One region of the Litorihabitans aurantiacus genome, then DNA from elsewhere that is predicted to be linked to it. Evidence: predicted binding sites of a transcription regulator. Region 1 holds the regulator's gene; each other region holds the start of a gene.

Region 1 (6,639 bases):
CATCGCGAGGTAGGTCTTGCCCGTGCCGGCGGGACCGATCCCGAACGTGATGGTGTTGCGGTCGATGGCCTCGACGTACTCCTTCTGCCCCACGGTCTTCGGCCGGATGGTGCGGCCTCGCGTCGACAGGATGTTCATCGTCAGCACGCTCGAGGGCGAGGTGGCCGCGGGCGAGCGGAGCATCCCGATCGCGCGCTCGACGGCGTCGGCCGACAGCGGCTGCGCCGAGCGGGCGATCTGCGCGAGCTCCTCCAGCAGCCGCTCGGCGAGCGAGACCTCGTCCGCCGGACCGTCCAGCGTGATGACGCTACCGCGCACGTGCACGTCCACGCGCGGGAAACCGCGCTCGATCGTGCGCACGACCTCGTCGCGCGGGCCGACGAGCGCACGCATGTCGACGTCGTCGGGCACCGTGACCTGGTGCGTCACGGGACCACTCGACGACCCGGAGCCGCCACCGCGGTTCACGCCCGTCACCGGCCCGCCAGCTTGTCGCGCAGCCGCGAGAACATCCCGGCACCGACCGGCGCGAGCCGACCCTGCGGTCGCTCCTCGCCGCGCAGCGTCGCGAGCTCCCGCAGGAGCTCCTCCTGCCGCTCGTCGAGGTGGGTGGGCACCGTGACGTCGAGGTGGACGTGCATGTCGCCGCGGCCGTGCCCGCGCAGCCTGCCCATGCCCCGGCCGCGCAGGGTGATGACGTGGTCGCCCTGGGTGCCGGCCGCGACGTCGACCTCCTCGTCGCCGTCGAGCGTCCGCAGCTCGAGGACGGTGCCGAGCGCGGCCGCCGTCATCGGCACGGCGAGCGTGCAGTGCAGGTCGTCGCCGCGGCGCGTGAACACCTCGTGCGGCAGCTCGCGGATCTCCACGTACAGGTCGCCCGCGGGGCCGCCGCCCGGGCCGACCTCGCCCTGTCCGACGAGCTTGATGCGCGTGCCGTTCTCGACGCCGGGCGGGACGTCGACCGTGATGGTGCGGCGGGCGCGCACGCGACCCTCGCCCGAGCACTCGGGGCACGGCTCGGGGATAGTCGAGCCGAACCCCTGGCACGCGTCGCAGCGCGCCTGCGTCATGACGTTGCCGAGGAACGAGCGCGCCACGCGCTGGACCGACCCGCGGCCGCCGCAGACCGTGCAGGCCTTCGGCGAGGTGCCGGGGGCGGCGCACGAGCCGTGGCAGGTGCCGCAGACAGCGGCGGTGTCGACTGTGAGGTCGCGCCGGACGCCGAAGGCCTCCTCGGCGAGCTCGAGCTCGATGCGCACGAGCGCGTCCTGCCCACGGCGGGCGCGCGGGACGGGGCCGCGCGCGCTGCCGCCGCCGGCCGCGCCGAAGAACGTCTCGAAGATGTCCTGGAAGCCGAACCCGGCGCCCTCGCCGCCGGCCCCGCCCATGCCGCCGGAGTCGTAGGCGCGCCGCTTGTCGGGGTCGGACAGGACGTCGTTGGCGGCGGTGATGTCCTTGAACCGCTCCGCACCCGCCTCGCCGGCGATGTCGGGGTGGTAGGTGCGCGCGAGCTTGCGATAGGCGCGCTTGATCTCCTCGGTGGTGGCGTCCCGCGCCACACCGAGGACCTCGTAGTAGTCCGTCACGTGTTCGTCAGATCCTCGTACGTCGGGGTTCGGGAGCGGTCACGGGGTCACGACCCGTGAGAGGTAGCGGGCGACGGCGCGCACCGCCGTCATCGTCGTGGGGTAGTCCATCCGGGTGGGGCCGAGGACGCCGAGGAAAGCCACGGCGTCCTGCGGGCTCGCCCCACCGTAGGGCGAGGCGACGACGGACGTCTCGCTCAGCCCGGCGTAGCGCGTCTCGGTCCCGATGCGGACCGCGACGTCGCTGTGCTCGCGGCCGGGGCCGCCGCCCTGCTCGGCGGCCATCTCCGCGAGCAGGCGCATGAGTACGACCTGCTCCTCGATGGCCTCGAGCACCGGGGAGATGGTGCGGGAGAAGTCGAACCCGGCGCGGGCCAGGTGGGCCGTGCCCGCCATCACGATCCGGTCCTCGACCTCCTCCGTCAGCGTCTCGCCCACCACGGCGGCGACGGCGTGCACGAGCGCCGCCAGCGCGGGCGGGACGTCGTCGGCGATGCCCTCGAGCGCCGGCCGCAGGGCCGGCATCCGCAGACCCGCGGCGGCCACGTTGATCCGCGCCCGCAGGTCCGCGACGACGACCTCGTCCAGGTCGCCGACGCCGGCGGGGACCTCGAGCATGCGCTGCTCGACCCGGCCGGTGTCGGAGATGAGCACGATCAGCACCCGGGTCGGAGCGACCAGGACGAGCTCGACGTGGCGCAGCCCGGAGCGCCGCAGCGACGGGTACTGCACGACGGCGACCTGCTGCGTCAGCTGCGACAGCAGCCGGACCGTGCGGTTGACCGCGTCGTCGAGGTCCACCGACTCGGCGAGGAAGGACTCGATCGCGCGGCGCTCGGGACCGGTGAGCGGCTTGAGCGTCGCGAGGTGGTCGACGAACAGCCGGTACCCGGAGTCGGTCGGGATGCGCCCGGCAGAGGTGTGGGGCTGCGTGATGTACCCCGCCTCCTCGAGCGCCGCCATGTCGTTGCGGATCGTCGCGGGCGAGACGCCCAGCGCGTGCCGCTCCACGAGGGTGCGCGACCCGACCGGTTCGCGGGTGGCGACGTAGTCGCTGACGATGGCGCGCAGCACGTCGAGCCGTCGGTCCTCGCTCACGCCGCCTCCTCGTCCGCTCGTCGTGGGTGCGGGCCGGTCCTCGCACTCTCGGGGGTGAGTGCCAATTCTACGCCCCGCCCCCGACACCGGCGGGGTGGCGCCGCGGCGTCGGGCGCAGACGCGGATATCGTGCCCCGGTGCCCCCCACCGACCCCTACGGCCCCGACGTCCTGTCCAGCGACCCCCGCGTGCGCACGGGCTCCCGCAAGGTCGCGCGCGAGGAGGCCGCCGCCGTCGGGCTGGTGGTCGAGGACGTCCAGAGCGGGTACGTCGGCGCGGTGCTGCGCGTCGAGCGCACGAACGGGGGCGACGTCGTCGTGCTCGAGGACCGGCGCGGCGCGCGGCGGTCCTTCCCGCTGGGTCCGGGCTTCTGGGTCGACGGCGATCCGGTCGTCCTCGTGCGTCCCGCCCGCCGGGCGGCCCCGGCGGTGACGGCGCGGACCGCGTCGGGGTCGCGCGCCGTCGTCGGCGCTCGCGCCCGGGTGGCCCGCGCGTCGCGCATCTGGGTGGAGGGCAGGCACGACGCCGAGCTGGTGGAGAAGGTCTGGGGCGACGACCTGCGCATCGAGGGCATCGTGGTGGAGCTGCTCGAGGGCGCCGACCACCTGGTGGAGGTGCTGGAGACGTTCGCCCCCGCTCCCACGCGGCGCGCCGGGGTGCTGCTGGACCACCTCGTGGCCGGGTCGAAGGAGCGACGCCTCGCCGACGACGCGCTGCGCGCCCTCGGACGGCGGTCCGAGCACGTGCTGATCCTGGGGCACCCCTACGTCGACGTGTGGCAGGCCGTCCGCCCGCAGCGCGTCGGGCTGACGGCGTGGCCGCACGTGCCGCGCGGCACCGACATCAAGACCGGTACCCTCGCCGCGCTCGGGCTGCCGCACGCGACGCAGGCCGACGTCGCGCGCGGGTGGGCCAAGATCCTCGGTCGGGTGCGTGACTACAAGGACCTCGACCCGGCCCTGCTGGGCCGGGTCGAGGAGCTCGTCGACTTCGTCACGCTGCCCGAGGGCTGAGCGGGCTCCGAGGCCGGGTCAGGCGGGCACGACCTCGCCGCGGAAGCCCGTGTACAGCGCGGCCAGGGCGAGCGAGACGATCGGCACGGCGGCGAGGAGTCCGACGCCGCACGCGAGCGTGCCCGCCACCACCAGCCCGAGGGAGATGAGCATCAGGAGCAGGACCTGGCCGAGGTTCGCCCCGACCGTCCGGGCGGACGCCGCGAGGGCCGCGGCGAACCCCTGGTCGGAGTCCGCGAGGTGGTGCGGCACGAACAGGACCAGCACCCACCCCACGAGCGCCGCGAGTCCGAGGACGAGTCCGCCGCCGGCGCTCGGTAGCAGCTCGGGCAGCACCGAGAGCGCGACGGCGACACCGACGTAGGCCGCCCAGCCGCGGGGCAGCGCGAAGAACTCCGAGAACCGCAGGCTGCCGGTGCGGACCGCCCGCAGGGACCCGATCGCCAGCAGGAGCGCGCTCGCACCCGTGACGACGGCGGTGACGAGCGCGACGATCAGCGTGCCGGTGTAGCTCAGCCCGTCCTCCCGGAAACCGGCCTCGGTCAGGTCGCCGTAGGGTCCCTCGAGACCGGCGGCGGCGAGCACCGAGGTGAGGGAGAACTCGAGCGCCACGGAGACGGCGATGAGGATGACGAAGAGGCCGATCATCGGCCCCGCGGCCCGTCCGAACCTCGAGAACGCGAGCGACGTCGCCGCACCGGCGGTGGCGGGTGCCGGGCGGCTGGATCCGCCGTACGGCGCGCCGGGTGGACCGTAGCCGGGCGAGGCGTAGCCGGACGGCCCGTAGCCCGGCGGTGGGCCGTAGGGGTTGCCCCCGCCCCACGGCCCGGCGTCCGTGGGTCCGCCGGAGGAACCCACGTAGCCGCCGCCGTAGCCGGGCGGCGGGGGCGGCGGGGCGGGCCAGCTCCTGACCGGCTCGGCGTCCTGCGGGGCCGGTGAACCCCAGGCCGGGCCCGCAGGACCCGTGCTCCCGTACGACCCGCCGCCCGCCGGTCGGTCGTCGTCGGCGGGCGGCCAGGGCTGGTGGGGGTGCTCATGGCGGCATCGTGTCAGAGCGACGGCGACGCGTGGGGAACCCGTTCAGGCCGGGACGTGCCCGTTCGTCGAGCGGCGGTAGGCGTGGGCCAGGACGAGCGACCCGAGCGGGATGGTGACCAGGGCGCCGGCGAAGCAGACGAACACGCCGGCGAGCGAGACGAGCACCGCGACCGCAGTCACACCGGCGTTGTCCAGCGCGAGTCGGATCGACCCCTTGATCGCGTCGATCGCTCCTGCGCCCCTGTCCACCACGAGGAACACCGCGAACGCCCCGAAGAAGTTCACGATCAGCGTCCCGATCCCCGTGAACGAGAGCAGCCCGGCCGCGAGACCCATGAGCACCACCAGCAGGATGCCCTGACCGGCGTTGCGGAAACGGAAGAAGTCCCCGAACTCGGCCCGACCGGTGTCGGCCACCCGGAGGTAGCCGTGCGTGAGCGCGAGGGTGGACAGGAACGCCGCGACCATCGAGAGGATGCCGACGATGATGACGCCGCCGATGCCGAAGGACGTCGCTGCGGCGAACCCGAGCTCCGTCGTCGCCGCCGAGGACGTCCCCGCGACCGCGCCCGCGATCGCGAACCCGACGCCGGCGATGATGGCGATCCCGACGCCCCAGACGAGAGCCGCTCCGATCATCACGCCCCAGTTAGCGGCGAACCGCGGCCACGCCCAGCTGAATGCGGCGCCGACGTCGCTCGAGCCTGAGCCGCCGGAGCCGTACCCGGGCGGGGGCGGCGGCGGGAAGCCGGCGTCGTGCGGCTGTGGCGCCCCGGAGTACCCGGGAGGCGGCGGGAATCCGCCCTGCTGCGGCGAGGGGTAGGCGCTCGCCGGGGGCGGTGGGGCGCCGTAGGGGCCCGGCTGCGCCGGGGGCGGCGGGGCGCCGTAGGACCCCGGCTCGCGGTCGGGGCTGCTCGGATCGGTCATGACGGAGTCCTTCCACGGGGTGCGGTGCGCGAGCAAGCCAACCGGCGCGCCGGGAGCGGTGTCAAGGGAACCGGCGCGGGCGGGAGGGGCGGATCCGAGGCGGACGGCCCGCCTCAGGTCAGCCGGTGCACCACGGTGTCGGCGAGCAGCCGCCCCCGCCTCGTGAGTGTGATCGTGCCCGGGCGGAACGTCACCAGCTCCTCGGCGATCAGCCCGGCGACGGCGCGCGGGTCGAGCCCCGCCGTCGGGAAACCCTGGGCGAGGCGCGTGCCGAGCATGACGCGCTCCAGCCGCTGCGCCTCGTCGTCGAGGATCTCCCGGCCGTGCGCGGGCGAGTGCCCGGCCGCCAGGCGGTTCGCGTAGGCGCGAGGGTGCTTGACGTTCCACCAGCGCACCCCGCCCACGTGGCTGTGCGCGCCGGGGCCGATCCCCCACCAGTCGTCACCGCGCCAGTAGGCGAGGTTGTGGCGGCACCGGTCCGCCGGCGTGCGCGCCCAGTTGCTGATCTCGTACCAGCCGAGCTCGCGCCCGAGGATCTCGTCGGCGAGCTCGTACTTCGCCGCCTCGTCGTCCCCCGTCGGCGCCGGCAGCTCGCCGCTGCGAACGCGGCGGTGCAGGGCGGTACCCGGCTCGACCGTCAGCGCGTAGGCGGAGACGTGGTCGGGCTCGAGCGCCAGCGCGGCCTCGAGGCTGATACGCCAGTCCGCCAGGCTCTCCCCCGGCGTCCCGTAGATGAGGTCGACCGAGACGGCGAGGCCGGCCTCGCGGGCCCAGCGCACGACGTCGGGCACGCGCCTCGGGTCGTGCGTGCGGTCGAGCGTCGCGAGCACGTGCGGCACCACGGACTGCACGCCGAAGGAGACCCGCGTGAACCCGGCCGCGACGAGGTCGGCCAGGTACCGCGGCGTCACGGAGTCCGGGTTGGCCTCGGTGGTGACCTCCGCCCCGGGCGCGAGACCCCAGGTCTCGCGCACGCC
Region 2 (6,639 bases), 630 kb from region 1:
GCCGGCGACCTCGCCCGTGAGCAGGTTCTGCTCGGCGTACTCCGTCACCTGCGTGGCGAAGAGCGACTGGCGCGCGTCCTTGTCCTTACCGCCGAGGTCGCCGTCGCCGACGAAGCCCTGCTCGTCGCCGTAGTAGACGACCGGCTGGCCGCGCGTGAGGAACATGAGCTCGTGCGCGAGGGCCGTGCGCTCCAGCGGGTCGTCGGTCTGGCGCAGGTAGTACCCGGCGCGGCCCATGTCGTGGTTGCCGAGGAAGGTCGGCAGCGCCGAGGCCGAGGTGGTCGGCGTCGTGTAGTGGTCGTCGCCCGCGAACAGCGCCGCGAGGGTGGCGGGCGTGCTGCCGGACGCGAACGAGATCGCCTGCTGCTGGAAGTAGAAGTCGAGCACCGAGTCCATGTCGGTGTCGCGCACGTAGGGGCTCAGGAGCGTCGGGTCGGCGTCGTAGACCTCGCCGAACATGAAGAAGTCGGGGCGGCCCTGCGCGGTCGCGTGCTCGGAGACGGCCCGGGTGAAGACCTCCCAGAACTCCGTGTTGACGTGCTTGACCGTGTCGATGCGGAAGCCGTCGATGCCGAGATCGACCCACGCGTTGTAGACGTCGACCATGCCGTCCACCACCTGCGGGTGCTCCGTCATGAGGTCGTCGAGGCCGTCGAAGTCGCCGAACGTGACCGACTCCCCCGTCCAGGTCGAGTTACCGCGGTTGTGGTAGAGCGTCGGGTCGTTGAGCCAGGCGGGCGTCTTGGCGTCGGCGTTCGCGCCCGCCAGCACCGGGGTGTAGGGGAACGACGTCGCCGGGTCGAGCTCCGGGAAGTCGTCCGTGCCCGCGTAGTCGGCCGGGTCGAAGACGGTGCCCGCGGCGTCGGTGTAGGGCGAGGTGGCCTGGTCGACGTAGGAGTACCGCCCCTCCGCGTAGTCGATGACGTCGGCGGTGTGGTTGGTGATGATGTCGAAGTAGACCTTGATGCCGCGCTCGTGCGCGTCGTCGATGAGCGCCTCGAGCTCGGCGTTCGTGCCGAGGTGCGGGTCGATCTGCGTGAAGTCGGTGATCCAGTAGCCGTGGTAGCCGGCTGAGGCGTCGGCCCCGGTGCCCTGCACCGGGCGGTTCGTGAACGACGGCGTGAGCCAGATCGCCGTCGTCCCCAGGTCCTCGATGTAGTCGAGGTTCTCGTGCAGCCCGGCGATGTCGCCGCCCTGGTAGAAGCCCTTGTCGGCCGGGTCGAAGCCGTGCGCGAGTCGGTCGCCGGGGATGCCGGCGGTGTCGTTGGAGGTGTCGCCGTTCGCGAAGCGGTCGGTCATGACGAAGTAGAAGATCTCGTCCGAGCCGGGCTGGCGCACGGGGTCGGCCACGAGGGCGTCGTCGGCCTCGGTGTAGTCGCCGGCGAGGGTCAGCGGCGTGAGGCCGATGCGCTTCGTGGTGTCGTCGAACGTGACGCGGAGCGTCGTGGTGCCGGCGAGGGTGAGGGGTGCGTTGTCGGCGCCGCCCTCGCGGCCGTAGGCCTCGTCCCAGGTGCCGTTGACGGCGACCTTGTACTCGTAGGTGCCGGCGGGCAGCTCGATCTCGGCGCTCGCGACGCCCGGGACGTCGGTCGGCGCGAGGATCGTCTCGGCGCAGGCCGGGTCCCAGTCGGCGGCGCAGCCGAGCTCGGACTGGAGGCTGCCGACGAGGGTGAAGGTGCGGTCGGCGGCGGCTGCTGCGTCGGTCGGGGCCGTGCCGTCGTCAGGGGCGGCGGCGGACGGGGCGGCCGACGCCGTCGCGCCGGCCATGCCTGCGACCCCGCTGAGCAGCAGGGTGGCGGCGAGTGCGGCGCCGACGCCGCGGCGCCTGCTCCGGTGGGGGCTCGAGTGCTCGAGCGGGGGCGGGGCGGTCCGGGTGCGGACCTTCGGGGCACTGCTGCGTGCGCGCACGGGGTCACCTGTTCGTCGTCGGGCAGGTTGGGCGGTTGGCGTGGCGTGCGCGTCGGTGCGCACCCCCGAGTGTGCGCCAGGTCGCAACGCGATTGCAAGCGTTGCAAGAAGTTGCAGCCGCGCGGCGATGCGCTCGACGTGGCCAGGCGCGAGAAAGGCCCACCGTCACGGCGCGAGGTGCGCCGATGGGGTGGGCCCTGCTCGACGGGACCTGTCGGTCCCGCGGGTGGATCGCTAGCTCATCATCGCCGTGTTGACGATCGCGCCCAGGATGAGCCCGACGACGGTCGCCGCGATCGACACGATCAGCGCCACCTGCGCCAGCTTCTCCTTGCGGCGCAGCGCGAGCGCGGAGAAGACGATGGCGACACCGCCGAAGACGGGCGGGAGGAACAGGAGCGCGATCGCGGCGAGCGGGAACGCGGTCCACACGCGCCACGACGTCGGCACCGGGCCGCCGCCGGCGGCGGCGTACGGGCCGGGCTGACCCTGCGGGGCGCCGTAGGGGTTCTGCTGCGCCTGGGCGTAGGGCGCGGGCGGGGCGGCAGGCACGCCGTCGGACGGAGCGCCGTAGGTCGGGGCCGAGGGCGCGTCCGAGGGGGCGCCGTACGAGCCGGGCGCACCGGGGGCGTCGAACCCGCCGGGCTGATGCTGGCCGTACTGGCCGGGCGCCGGCGGCACGTCGGGCGTCTGCGGCTGGTCCTGGTTCGGCTGCTGCCACTGCGGCTGGTTGGGGTCGGTCACGATCGTTCCTCCTGGGTGGCAGGGTGTCTGCCGTCAACGGGCGAGGTCGTCGCTGCGCCCATCGTTCAGCGCAGAAACGTTCAGCACCGATCTTCCCAGCGTCGGGGCCGCGGCGGGGCAACTGTCTCGGCGCGCCGCCGGTCCCGCCCGCCCCGCCCGAGTCCCGCACCCCCGCGATCGCGCCCCGCCCAACGTCGTCCCGTTCGGCCTTCCGGCCCGGGCTGCCTGCCCCCTCCCCCGCCGAGGAAGGACCAACGGCCGTGAGGAAGGAGCGGGGAGGTCCTTCCTCGCGACCGTTGCTCCTTCCTCGGCGCGGCGGGCCGGCGCTCCGGTGGGCGCGGTGGGCCGGCGCTCCGGTGGGCGCGGCGGGCGTCGGAGGGGCCGACGGCGTCGACTGCGGGCGACGGTCGGCGCGAGCCGACCAGCACCGGGCCCGGGTACGACGACGGCGGGCGCCCCCGAGGGGACGCCCGCCGTCGCGGGTGCTACCGGTGCAGCGAGGTGTAGCTCGGGCTCAGAAGCCCATGCCACCCATCTCGTCGCCGCCGCCGGCCGGCATCGGCGCGGCCTTCTCCGGCTTGTCGGCCACGACGGCCTCGGTGGTCAGGAACAGACCAGCGATGGACGCGGCGTTCTGCAGCGCGGAGCGGGTGACCTTGACCGGGTCGTTGACACCGGCCGAGAGCAGGTCGACGTACTCGCCAGTCGCGGCGTTGAGGCCGTGGCCCGCGGGGAGGTTGCGGACCTTCTCGGTCACGACGCCACCCTCGAGGCCCGCGTTCTCGGCGATCTGCTTGAGCGGAGCGTCGACGGCGACCTTGACGATGTTGGCGCCGGTGGCCTCGTCACCCTCGAGCGAGAGCGTCTCGAACGCGACCTTGCCGGCCTGGATGAGCGCGACGCCACCACCGGCGACGATGCCCTCCTCGACGGCGGCCTTCGCGTTGCGGACGGCGTCCTCGATGCGGTGCTTGCGCTCCTTGAGCTCGACCTCGGTGGCCGCGCCCGCCTTGATGATGGCGACGCCACCGGCGAGCTTGGCGAGGCGCTCCTGGAGCTTCTCGCGGTCGTAGTCGGAGTCGCTGTTCTCGATCTCGGCGCGGATCTGGTTGACGCGGCCCTCGATGAGGTCGGCCTCGCCGGCACCCTCGACGATCGTGGTCTCGTCCTTGGTGATGACGACCTTGCGCGCCTGGCCGAGCACCGACAAGTCGGCGTTCTCCAGCGTGAGACCGACGGTCTCGGAGATGACCTGACCGCCCGTGAGGATGGCCATGTCCTGCAGCATCGCCTTGCGGCGGTCACCGAAACCGGGCGCCTTGACGGCGACGGAGCGGAAGATGTTGCGGATCTTGTTCACGACGAGCGTCGCGAGCGCCTCGGAGTCGACGTCCTCGGCGATGATGACCAGCGGCTTGCCGGACTGGATGACCTTCTCCAGCAGCGGCAGCAGGTCCTTGACCGTGGAGATCTTGGACTCGACGAGCAGGACGTACGCGTCCTCCAGGACGGCCTCCTGGCGCTCCTGGTCGGTGACGAAGTACGCCGACAGGTAGCCCTTGTCGAAGCGCATGCCCTCGGTGAGCTCGAGCTCGAGACCGAGCGCGTTGGACTCCTCGACGGTGATGACGCCTTCCTTGCCGACCTTGTCGATCGCCTCGGCGATGAGCTCGCCGATCGCCGGGTCGTTGGCGGAGATGGCGGCGGTGGCGGCGATCTCCTCCTTCGTCTCGATCTCCTTGGCCTGCGTGCGCAGGGCCTCGGTGACGGCGTCGACGGCCTTGTCGATGCCCCGCTTGAGGGCGATCGGGTTGGCGCCGGCGGCGACGTTGCGCAGACCCTCGCGCACGAGCGCCTGGGCGAGCACGGTGGCGGTGGTGGTGCCGTCACCCGCGACGTCGTCGGTCTTCTTGGCGACCTCCTTGACGAGCTCGGCGCCGATCTTCTCCATCGGCTCCTCGAGCTCGATCTCCTTGGCGATCGAGACGCCGTCGTTGGTGATCGTGGGGGCGCCCCACTTCTTCTCCAGGACGACGTTGCGGCCCTTCGGGCCGAGGGTCACGCGGACGGCGTCGGCGAGGCGGTTGAGGCCCCGCTCCATGCCGCGGCGGGCTTCCTCATCAAAGGCAATGATCTTGGCCATGGTGGCGTGCGATCCTCCGTGTCGACTGTGGTTGCCGGGCGACGCCCGCGACGGACGACGACGCGTGCGCGGTCTCGTCCCGCACCCCGCGGCGCCTCATCGGAACCGGCAGTTTTGTCACTCTCGATGCGAGAGTGCTAACGCCATTATTGGCACTCTGCCCTGCCGAGTGCAAGCGCCACCGGGCGCCGCGGTCACCTCGTCCGCCGACGGCGGACCCCGGCCCTCCCCTGCTCACCGGCGGCCGCCGGTAGGTTGTCCGCGTGAACGCAGCGACCCCACCTCCGGCCGGGGCGGAGGCGAGCCACGACGCGCGCGAGGTCGACGGCGCGACTCCCCCGCCCGCCGTCGTGCGCCTGCGCCGCCGCTCGATCGCCTGGCGGCTGACCGCCACCGCGCTCGCCCTGGGCGTGCTCGTGGCCGGCCAGGTGAACGACACCGACGACTACTTCCCGCTCGGGTCGCTCTCGCAGTACGGCGCGCCGAAGGACCTCAACGGCTCGGTGCGCTCGGTCTACCTCGAGGGGCTGCTGCCGGGCGAGACCGAGCCGGTGGGGATCGGGCTCAGCCACGCGAGCACCGGCGTCGCGCGCGGCGAGATCGAGGGGCAGCTCGGCCGCTTCGTCGACGACCCCTCCCTCCTGCAGTCCCTCGCCGACGCCTACGCGCAGCTGCGACCCGAGCGCGCCCAGCCCGAGGTGCTCTACCTGCGCCGCTCCGTGACGCAGCTGGAGGACGGGCGCGCCGTCGGCGAACCGGAGATCCTCACGCTCGCGGAGTGGGAGGTGCAGCGATGAGCGCGACGACGACGCCCGCCCCCGGCGACCCCGCCACCCACGTGCACCCCGTGCATCGGGCGCTGCGCGCCGGCACCGCCTGGTTCCTCGCCCCCGTGCCGCTCGCGCGCGTGGCGGCGTTCCGCGTGCTGATCTACGCGTTCGTGGTGCTCGACGTGCTGTGGATCCGCACCAGCGTGATCCCCCACGGGTACGTGCCGGAGCTCTACCGCCCGACGTGGGTGGCGCGCGCCGTCCACCTCCCGCCCCTGACGCCGCTGCAGGGCGAAATCCTCCTGTGGGCGCTGCTCGCGGCGTGCGCGGCGGGCGTCGTCGCGGTCGTGACCGGCCGGCTGCAGCGCACCACCGGAACCCTGGTGGCGCTCGGGTTCTGGGTCTGGATGCTCAACTCGCAGGGGTACGGCTACATCAGCCACGACCACCTCGCGCTCATGGTCGCCGTCACCGTGCTCCCGACGGCGGGGCTCACCCGCCTGCGCGACCACACGCCCTCGCAGGCGGCCGGGTGGGCGATGCGCGTGATCCAGATCGGCGTGGTCGCGACCTACTTCGGCTCGGCCGTCCTGAAGTGGATGCGTGCGGGCAGCCCCGCCGGCTGGGCGAACAGCGCCGTGTTCGTGTGGGCGATCATGCGCCGCGGCTCGCCGCTCGTGCGGTGGACGCTGGAGTACCCGTGGCTGCTGATCGTGGCGCAGTGGGGGCTGTACCTGATCGAGCTGCTCTCCCCCGTGGTGCTGTGGCTGCGCGGGAGGTGGCTCTACGTCGCCGTCTCGACGTTCCTGCTGTTCCACCTCGCGACGTTCCTCGCGCTCGGCATCCACTTCCTGCCGACGGTGGTGTGCTGGGCGGCGTTCCTCCCGCTGGAGCGGCTGCCGTTCCTGCGGACGCGCGCCGCGCGCTGAGCACCACCCTCAGGGCGCGAGCGACGGCACCGACCGCCCGAACCGCGAGCGCAGCAGCCGCCGCGCGGCGAACCAGCCCGACATCCCGTGCACCCCGGGCCCGGGGGGCGTGGAGGCCGAGCAGATCGCGACCCCGGGGATGCCG
Region 3 (6,639 bases), 1.3 Mb from region 1:
CTCGCGGCTGCGCGAGCTCGCGGCCGAGCGCTGCGCGGCGGCGGGGGTGCAGGTGCGCATCCCGCCGATCCGGTACTGCACCGACAACGGCGCGATGATCGCCGCGCTCGGCTCGGCCGTGGTGCGGGCGGGGGTCGCGCCGTCGCCGCTCGACCTGGCGGTCGACTCCTCGATGCCGCTCTCCCTCGTCTCCGTCTGACCCGCGAGGGCTAGAGGGGGTGCCGGCGCGCATCTCCCGCACGAGCGAGCTCACGACGGCGTCCAGCGCCCCGCCCGAGCGCCGCGCCACCGCGCGCTGACGCTGGTAGGAGGCACCCCGGCGCGCGATGACCCGCAGGTTCTCCAGGTCGGCCCGGCACCCGATCCGGTCGGCGACGGGGGCGAGGTCGTCGATCCACCGCGAGACCGCGTCGGTCACCAGCTCCTCGTCGCCCTCGGCGTTCAGGATGATGATCGCGTCCATGCCGTAGCGCGCCGAGCGCCACTTGTTCTCCTGGTGGAACCACGGCGGCATCACCGGCAGCTCGCGCCCGTCGTCGAGCATCGTGGAGAAGTGCTCGATCGCGCAGTGCACGAACGCGGCCAGCGCGCGCAGCTCGAGGATCGACGGCGTCCCGTCGCTCACCCGGACCTCGATCGTCCCGAGGTGGGGAGCGGGCCGGATGTCCCAGCGCACCTCGTCGAAGGCGTCGATGACGCCGGTGTGGAGCATGTCGCCCGCGTACTGCTCGAGCTGCGGCCAGGTCGCGAGGTCGAACGGCAGCCCCGCCGTCGGAAGCTGCTGGAACATCAGCGCCCGGTTCGAGGCGTAGCCGGTGTCCTCCCCGCCCCAGAACGGCGACGACGCCGAGAACGACTGCAGGTGCGGCAGCAGCGTCGTCATCGCGCGGACGATCGGCATGACCTTCTCGCGGTCCTCGACGCCCACGTGCACGTGCACGCCGTAGATGAGCATCTGCCGGCCCCACCACTGCGTGCGGTCGATGAGGGTGGCGTAGCGCTGCTTGTTGGTGACCTTCTGCTGGTTCCACCGGGCGAACGGGTGCGTGCCCGCGCACATGAGCTCCACGCGCAGCGGATCCGTCACGGTGCGGACCTGGGCGATGGCGTGCTCGAGGTCGGCGGCCGCGTCGCCCACGCTCTCGCCCACGCCGGAGATGATCTCGATGGTGTTGAGCAGGAGCTCCTGCTTGATGTGCGGGTGCTCCCCGCCGTCGGCCGGGCGCACGGCGTCGAGCACCACCTCGGCGACCTGGCGCAGGTCGCCGGAGTCGACGTCGACCAGCGCGAGCTCCCACTCCAGCCCGATCGTGCCGCGACGCGACGTCGCGAACGGGATCTCGCGGGGTGCCGCCATCAGGACTCCTTCGGTGGTGCGGTCGGGGACGGCCGTTCGACGACGAGCACGCGCGGCGCCCCGGCGATGCGCGTCAGCACGATCGTGGCAGACGCGCGGCCGCGCGGCGCGAGCTGGGTGCGGAGCCGCGCCGGGTCGAGCGCGGACCCCCGCTTCTTGATCTCGAGCGTGCCGACGTCGCGCTCCCGCAGGTAGGTGCGCAGGCGCTTGAGCGAGAACGGCATGTCGTCGAGCACGCGGAACGGCGTCGCGAACGGGGTCGCGGTCAGCGTCGGCGCGGTCACGTACGCGATGCTCGGGTCGAGCAGGTGGCCGCCGAGGTCGCGCGCGAGCCGCGCCACGAGGCCGGCGCGGATGACGGCGCCGTCCGGCTCGTAGAGGTGCGCGCCGAGCGCCCCGCCTCGGCCTGCTCGACCGGCGCGGACGGGTCGCCGGCCTCGCCGAGGACGTGGCCGGTCCCGGCCGCGTCCAGCACGAGCGCCGAGCGGCCGGGCCCCTCGGGCGCGAGCGGTCCGAACCACAGGTCGGCCTCGAGCACGTCGCCGGCGACGCTCAGCCACTGCGCGTGCGCGTCACCCGGGATGTCGGCGTGCGCGAGTCCGGGACCGAGCTTGAGGCCGAGGCTCGGGATCCGCTCGCGCAGGGCGAGCAGGCGGTCGACGGCGGGGGAGTAGTCCGCGAGCGCGTGCAGCCGGCGCCCGGCACCGGTCCGGCGGGCGGGGTCGGCCCACACGCCGTCGACCCCGGTCAGGTCGACGGCGAGCGCGTCCCCCGTCACGACCCTCGCCTCGGGCAGCTGACGCAGGTTCACCGCGGCGACCATCGCCGTCGCCTCGTCCCGCTCGACGGCGAGCACCTGCATCCCCATGCCCGCCAGCGCCATGGCGTCCGACCCGATGCCGCACCCGAGGTCGGCGACGTGGGTCGCGCCGGCGGTGCGGAAGCGGTGCGCGTGCCGCGCGGCGACGCTCAGCCGCGTCGCCTGCTCCAGCCCGTCGGGGGTGAAGAGCATGTCCGCGGCCAGGTCGCCGAACTTGCCGACGGCGCGGGCCCGCAGCCGGGACTGCGTCAGGGCTGCGGCGACGAGGTCGGCGTCGAGCCCGGTACCGCGCAGGGCGCTGCCCAGGGCGAGCGCCTGCTCGGGGTCGTAGGGCGGGAGCTGGGTCAGGAGCGCCCACCCCGCCGGGTCGACGAGCGGTCTGATGCTGGCGGGATCCACGCGCCGATCCTCGCAGACGAGGGCCCCGCGGCCGCCACCCCTGGTGGCTCGCGCCGCCGGGCGGCGCTCACCCGCTGGCACTCGCCTTGACCGAGTGCTAATCGCCTTCCTACAGTGGTCGCAGCACCGGGCACGCCCCGGAGCCGGTCACGACGGACACACCGCTCGACCCCCGCGACGGCGGGCGGAGACGTCCGGAGGGGCCGTCCACCGCATCGTTCACCCACGGAAGGGGAGGTCCGACGTGTCGGTCTCCATCAAGCCGCTCGAGGACCGGATCGTCATCCAGACGCTCGAGGCCGAGCAGACCACGTCCTTCGGCCTCGTGCTGCCGGACAGCGCCAAGGAGAAGCCCCAGGAGGGCAAGGTCGTCTCCGTCGGCCCCGGTCGCGTCGACGACTCGGGCAACCGGATCCCGGTCGACGTCGCCGTCGGCGACGTCGTCATCTACAGCAAGTACGGCGGTACCGAGGTCAAGTACGCGGGCGAGGACTACCTGATCCTCTCCGCGCGCGACGTCCTCGCGGTCGTCACGAAGTAGCTGCCCGCCGGCACGAGCCGGCCGGTCGCAGGAGCCCCGGAGCGCACGTCGCACCGGGGCTCCTGCGCGTCCGGGGAGGTGGGGCCGCCGTCCGGGCGGCAGCCGTGCCCGAGCGCTCAGACCGCGCGGTTGTAGACGCGGCCGAGGAGGGCGGTGCGCTCCTCCTCCGACAGGCCGCCCCAGACGCCGTACGGCTCCTTGACGGCCAGGGCGTGGGCGCGGCACTGCGCGAGCACGGGGCAGGCGGCGCAGACGGCCTTGGCGGTCTCGCTGCGACGGCGCCGCGCAGAACCGCGTTCGCCCTCGGGGTGGAAGAACGTGGACGGCTCGACCTCGCGACAGGCTCCCTCGTACTGCCACTCCCAGTGGTCCATGACCGGGCCGGGCAAACGGGAGATCTCAGCCATCGCGGCCCCTTCGAGATGCAGTGCACTTCCGTGATCGTGTTGCGGATCACACTACAAGTGAGTCACAAGCGGTTCAAGAACAGTTCACAAGGTGGGCGAACGTGAATCAGGCACTCGTGCTCGCGCGAGGCGAGGGCGACGCCGCGCTGGAGGGCGGCCGAGCTGGCGGCTCGCTAGCGCTTCAGGTCCACTTCGTGAACGGTCTTGTACTGTGATCGATCACATCTTTTCTCAGGAGATCGATCGGTGTCAGACTGCGCGAGCACTGATCCGACGTGACCGGGGGCCACCTTGATCGAGCGTCACGAGAACGAGTCCGTCGTCCAGCCCGGGGTTCCCGGTGTCGGTGGCGAGGCGCCGCTCACGGTGGCAGCCGTGGCCGCGCGGCTGGGGGTGGCGGCGTCGACGTTGCGCACCTGGGACCGCCGCTACGGGCTCGGACCGTCGCAGCGCCAGGCCGGCAGCCACCGCCGCTACGCACCGGCCGACCTCCAGCGCCTCGAGGCGATGCGGGTCCTCACCCGCAAGGGCGTCGCGCTCGCGGACGCCGCGCGGGTCGCGTTGCGGGCGGCGCCGCTCCCGGCAGCGGGGGACGGTGTCGTCACGGAGGACCTCGATCCGGTCGCGCTCGTCGCCGCGACCGTCGATCCGGTCAGGCTGACCGCCGCGCTGCGGTGCGCGGTCGAGGACGTCGGGACGCTGCGGACCTACGACGAGCGGGTCCGCCCGGCGATGGAGCTGCTGGCGGCGGCCGGGCGCTCCGACGCTCCCGGCCACGACCCCGAGGCGGTGCTGGAGGCCGCGTTCCTCGAGGTCGTCCGGGAACGGGCGCAGGCGCTGCCGCAGCCAGGGGCGGCTGCCGCCGTCGTCCTCGTGGTCGCGCCTCGTCGGCACGTGGTCGCGGCGCACGCCCTGGCGGGCGCGCTGCACGAGGTCGGACTGCGCACCCGCGTCGTGGACCACGCGGTGTGGTCGGCCGGACGCGAGGTGCCGGGGGTGGGCCGGTCGACCTGGTGGTCGAGATGCACCTCGCGGTGCCCCCGGCCGAGGGGGCCGTGCGCCGCGGCACGTACGCCCTCCTCCTGGTGGGTCCGGGGCTCGGTGACGTCGCGTCGTCGGCGGGCGCCTGCGCCGTCCGCACCCTGGCCGCCGCGCTCCCGGAGGCCGTCGACGTGGTCGCGGAGCGCACCGGCGGCCCGCCTGCGGGGGTGTGAGGGCTCGGACGGCGCCGGCGGGCGCGCGTACGATGGCATCCGTGGTTCATCCCGACTCGGTCCCCGCAGCAGACAGCGCGCCGCTCGGCGCCCCCAGACGCTCGACGAGAAGTTCGGTTTCGTCGGCCTGACCTACGACGACGTGCTCCTCCTCCCCGGTGAGACGGACGTCATCCCCAGCGACGCGGACACGACGTCGCGCCTCACCCGTGAGATCTCCGTGAAGATCCCGCTGCTCTCGGCGGCGATGGACACCGTGACGGAGGGCCGGATGGCGATCGCCATGGCTCGCCAGGGCGGCGTCGGCATCCTGCACCGCAACCTCCCGATCGCCGACCAGGCGGGTCAGATCGACCTGGTCAAGCGTTCGGAGTCCGGCATGATCACCGACCCGGTCACGATCGGCCCGGACGCGACGCTCGCCGAGCTCGACGCCCTGTGCGGCCAGTACCGCGTCTCCGGCCTGCCGGTGGTGGAGACGGACGGTGCGCTCGTCGGCATCATCACCAACCGCGACCTGCGCTTCGTGCCGCGGGAGCGGTTCGCGACGGCGCGCGTGCGCGAGGTCATGACGGCCTCGCCCCTGATCACGGCCCCGGTGGGCATCGCCCGCGACGACGCCGCGGCGCTGCTCGCGAAGCACCGGATCGAGAAGCTCCCGCTCGTTGACGGCGACGGGCACCTGCGCGGGCTCATCACCGTGAAGGACTTCGTCAAGTCGGAGCAGTACCCGGACGCGACCAAGGACGCCGAGGGCCGCCTGGTCGTGGGTGCCGCCGTCGGGTTCTTCGGCGACGCGTGGGAGCGGGCGACCGCGCTGGTGGAGGCGGGGGCCGACGTGCTCGTCGTCGACACCGCGAACGGCCACGCGCGGCTCATGCTCGACATGGTGCGCCGCCTCAAGTCCGACCCGGCCACCCGCGGGGTCCAGGTCATCGGCGGCAACGTCGCCACGTTCGACGGCGCGCGCGCCCTCGTCGAGGCGGGCGTCGACGCGGTCAAGGTCGGGGTCGGACCCGGGTCGATCTGCACCACCCGCGTGGTGGCGGGGGTCGGCGTCCCGCAGGTGACGGCGATCTACGAGGCCTACCGCGCGTGCCGCGCCGCGGGTGTGCCCGTGATCGGCGACGGCGGGCTGAAGTACTCCGGCGACATCGCCAAGGCCATGGTCGCCGGTGCGGACACCGTGATGCTCGGCGGGCTGCTCGCGGGCACCGACGAGAGCCCGGGCGACCTCGTGCTCGTCAACGGCAAGCAGTTCAAGCGCTACCGGGGCATGGCCTCGCTCGGCGCGATGCAGTCGCGCGGCGACCGCCGCAGCTTCTCGAAGGACCGCTACTTCCAGGGCGACGTCTCCGACGACGACGTCATCACCGAGGGCATCGAGGGCCAGGTGCCCTACCGCGGTCCGCTCGCCGCCGTCGCGCACCAGCTCGTCGGCGGTCTGCACCAGTCGATGTTCTACGTCGGTGCGCGCACGATCCCCGAGCTGCAGGAGCGCGGCAAGTTCGTCCGCATCACCCCGGCGGGGCTGAAGGAGTCGCACCCGCACGACGTCCAGATGGTGGCGGACTCGCCGAACTACTCGCGCCACTGACGCCCGCGCGCCCGCGAGAACGCCGGGTGCTGCTCGAGAACCACTCCCGAGCAGCACCCGGCGTTCTCGTCCCTCCCCTGCTCAGCGGCGGGCGACGTCCCGCAGCAGCGCCGTCGCCTCGTCGAGGGAGAGACCGAGGCGGCGGGCGTGGGTGAGGTAGGTGATCGCGTGCGCGGCCAGCTCCGCCCGTGCGGCCTCGCTCGCCGCCGACGCCACCACGGTGCCGGCCCGCCCGCGCGTCTCGACGAGACCCTCCGCCTCGAGCTCGCGGTAGGCGCGAGCGACGGTGTTGACGGCGAGCCCG

The links. The regulator HrcA, encoded in region 1, represses chaperone genes, less so after heat shock. The targets are predictions, from matches to a motif close to TTNGCACTCGNNNNNNNCGAGTGCNAA.
Region 2: the regulator HrcA is predicted to act here: its motif matches at 4,910-4,936, upstream of groL (chaperonin GroEL).
Region 3: the regulator HrcA is predicted to act here: its motif matches at 2,651-2,677, upstream of groES (co-chaperone GroES).

The regions. Positions count from the first base shown of each region.
Region 1 covers NZ_BSUM01000001.1:980,026-986,664, reverse strand. The annotation lists partial or broken gene QQK22_RS04605 (PhoH family protein) at 1-393, opposite strand, end outside; gene dnaJ (molecular chaperone DnaJ) at 474-1,586, opposite strand; gene hrcA (heat-inducible transcriptional repressor HrcA) at 1,626-2,684, opposite strand; gene QQK22_RS04590 (DUF3097 family protein) at 2,822-3,697, shown strand; gene QQK22_RS04585 (hypothetical protein) at 3,716-4,555, opposite strand; gene QQK22_RS04580 (hypothetical protein) at 4,778-5,662, opposite strand; gene hemW (radical SAM family heme chaperone HemW) at 5,776-6,639, opposite strand, start outside.
Region 2 covers NZ_BSUM01000001.1:348,088-354,726, reverse strand. The annotation lists gene pulA (pullulanase-type alpha-1,6-glucosidase) at 1-1,767, opposite strand, end outside; gene QQK22_RS01715 (hypothetical protein) at 2,143-2,652, opposite strand; gene groL (chaperonin GroEL) at 3,167-4,795, opposite strand; gene QQK22_RS01705 (hypothetical protein) at 5,059-5,592, shown strand; gene QQK22_RS01700 (HTTM domain-containing protein) at 5,589-6,494, shown strand; gene QQK22_RS01695 (phytoene desaturase family protein) at 6,504-6,639, opposite strand, start outside.
Region 3 covers NZ_BSUM01000001.1:2,296,271-2,302,909, reverse strand. The annotation lists gene tsaD (tRNA (adenosine(37)-N6)-threonylcarbamoyltransferase complex transferase subunit TsaD) at 1-199, shown strand, start outside; partial or broken gene QQK22_RS10865 (glutamate--cysteine ligase) at 215-1,357, opposite strand; gene QQK22_RS18795 (THUMP-like domain-containing protein) at 1,357-1,641, opposite strand; gene QQK22_RS10860 (DUF8688 domain-containing protein) at 1,638-2,576, opposite strand; gene groES (co-chaperone GroES) at 2,821-3,117, shown strand; gene QQK22_RS10850 (WhiB family transcriptional regulator) at 3,234-3,524, opposite strand; gene guaB (IMP dehydrogenase) at 3,816-6,335, shown strand; gene QQK22_RS10840 (GntR family transcriptional regulator) at 6,417-6,639, opposite strand, start outside.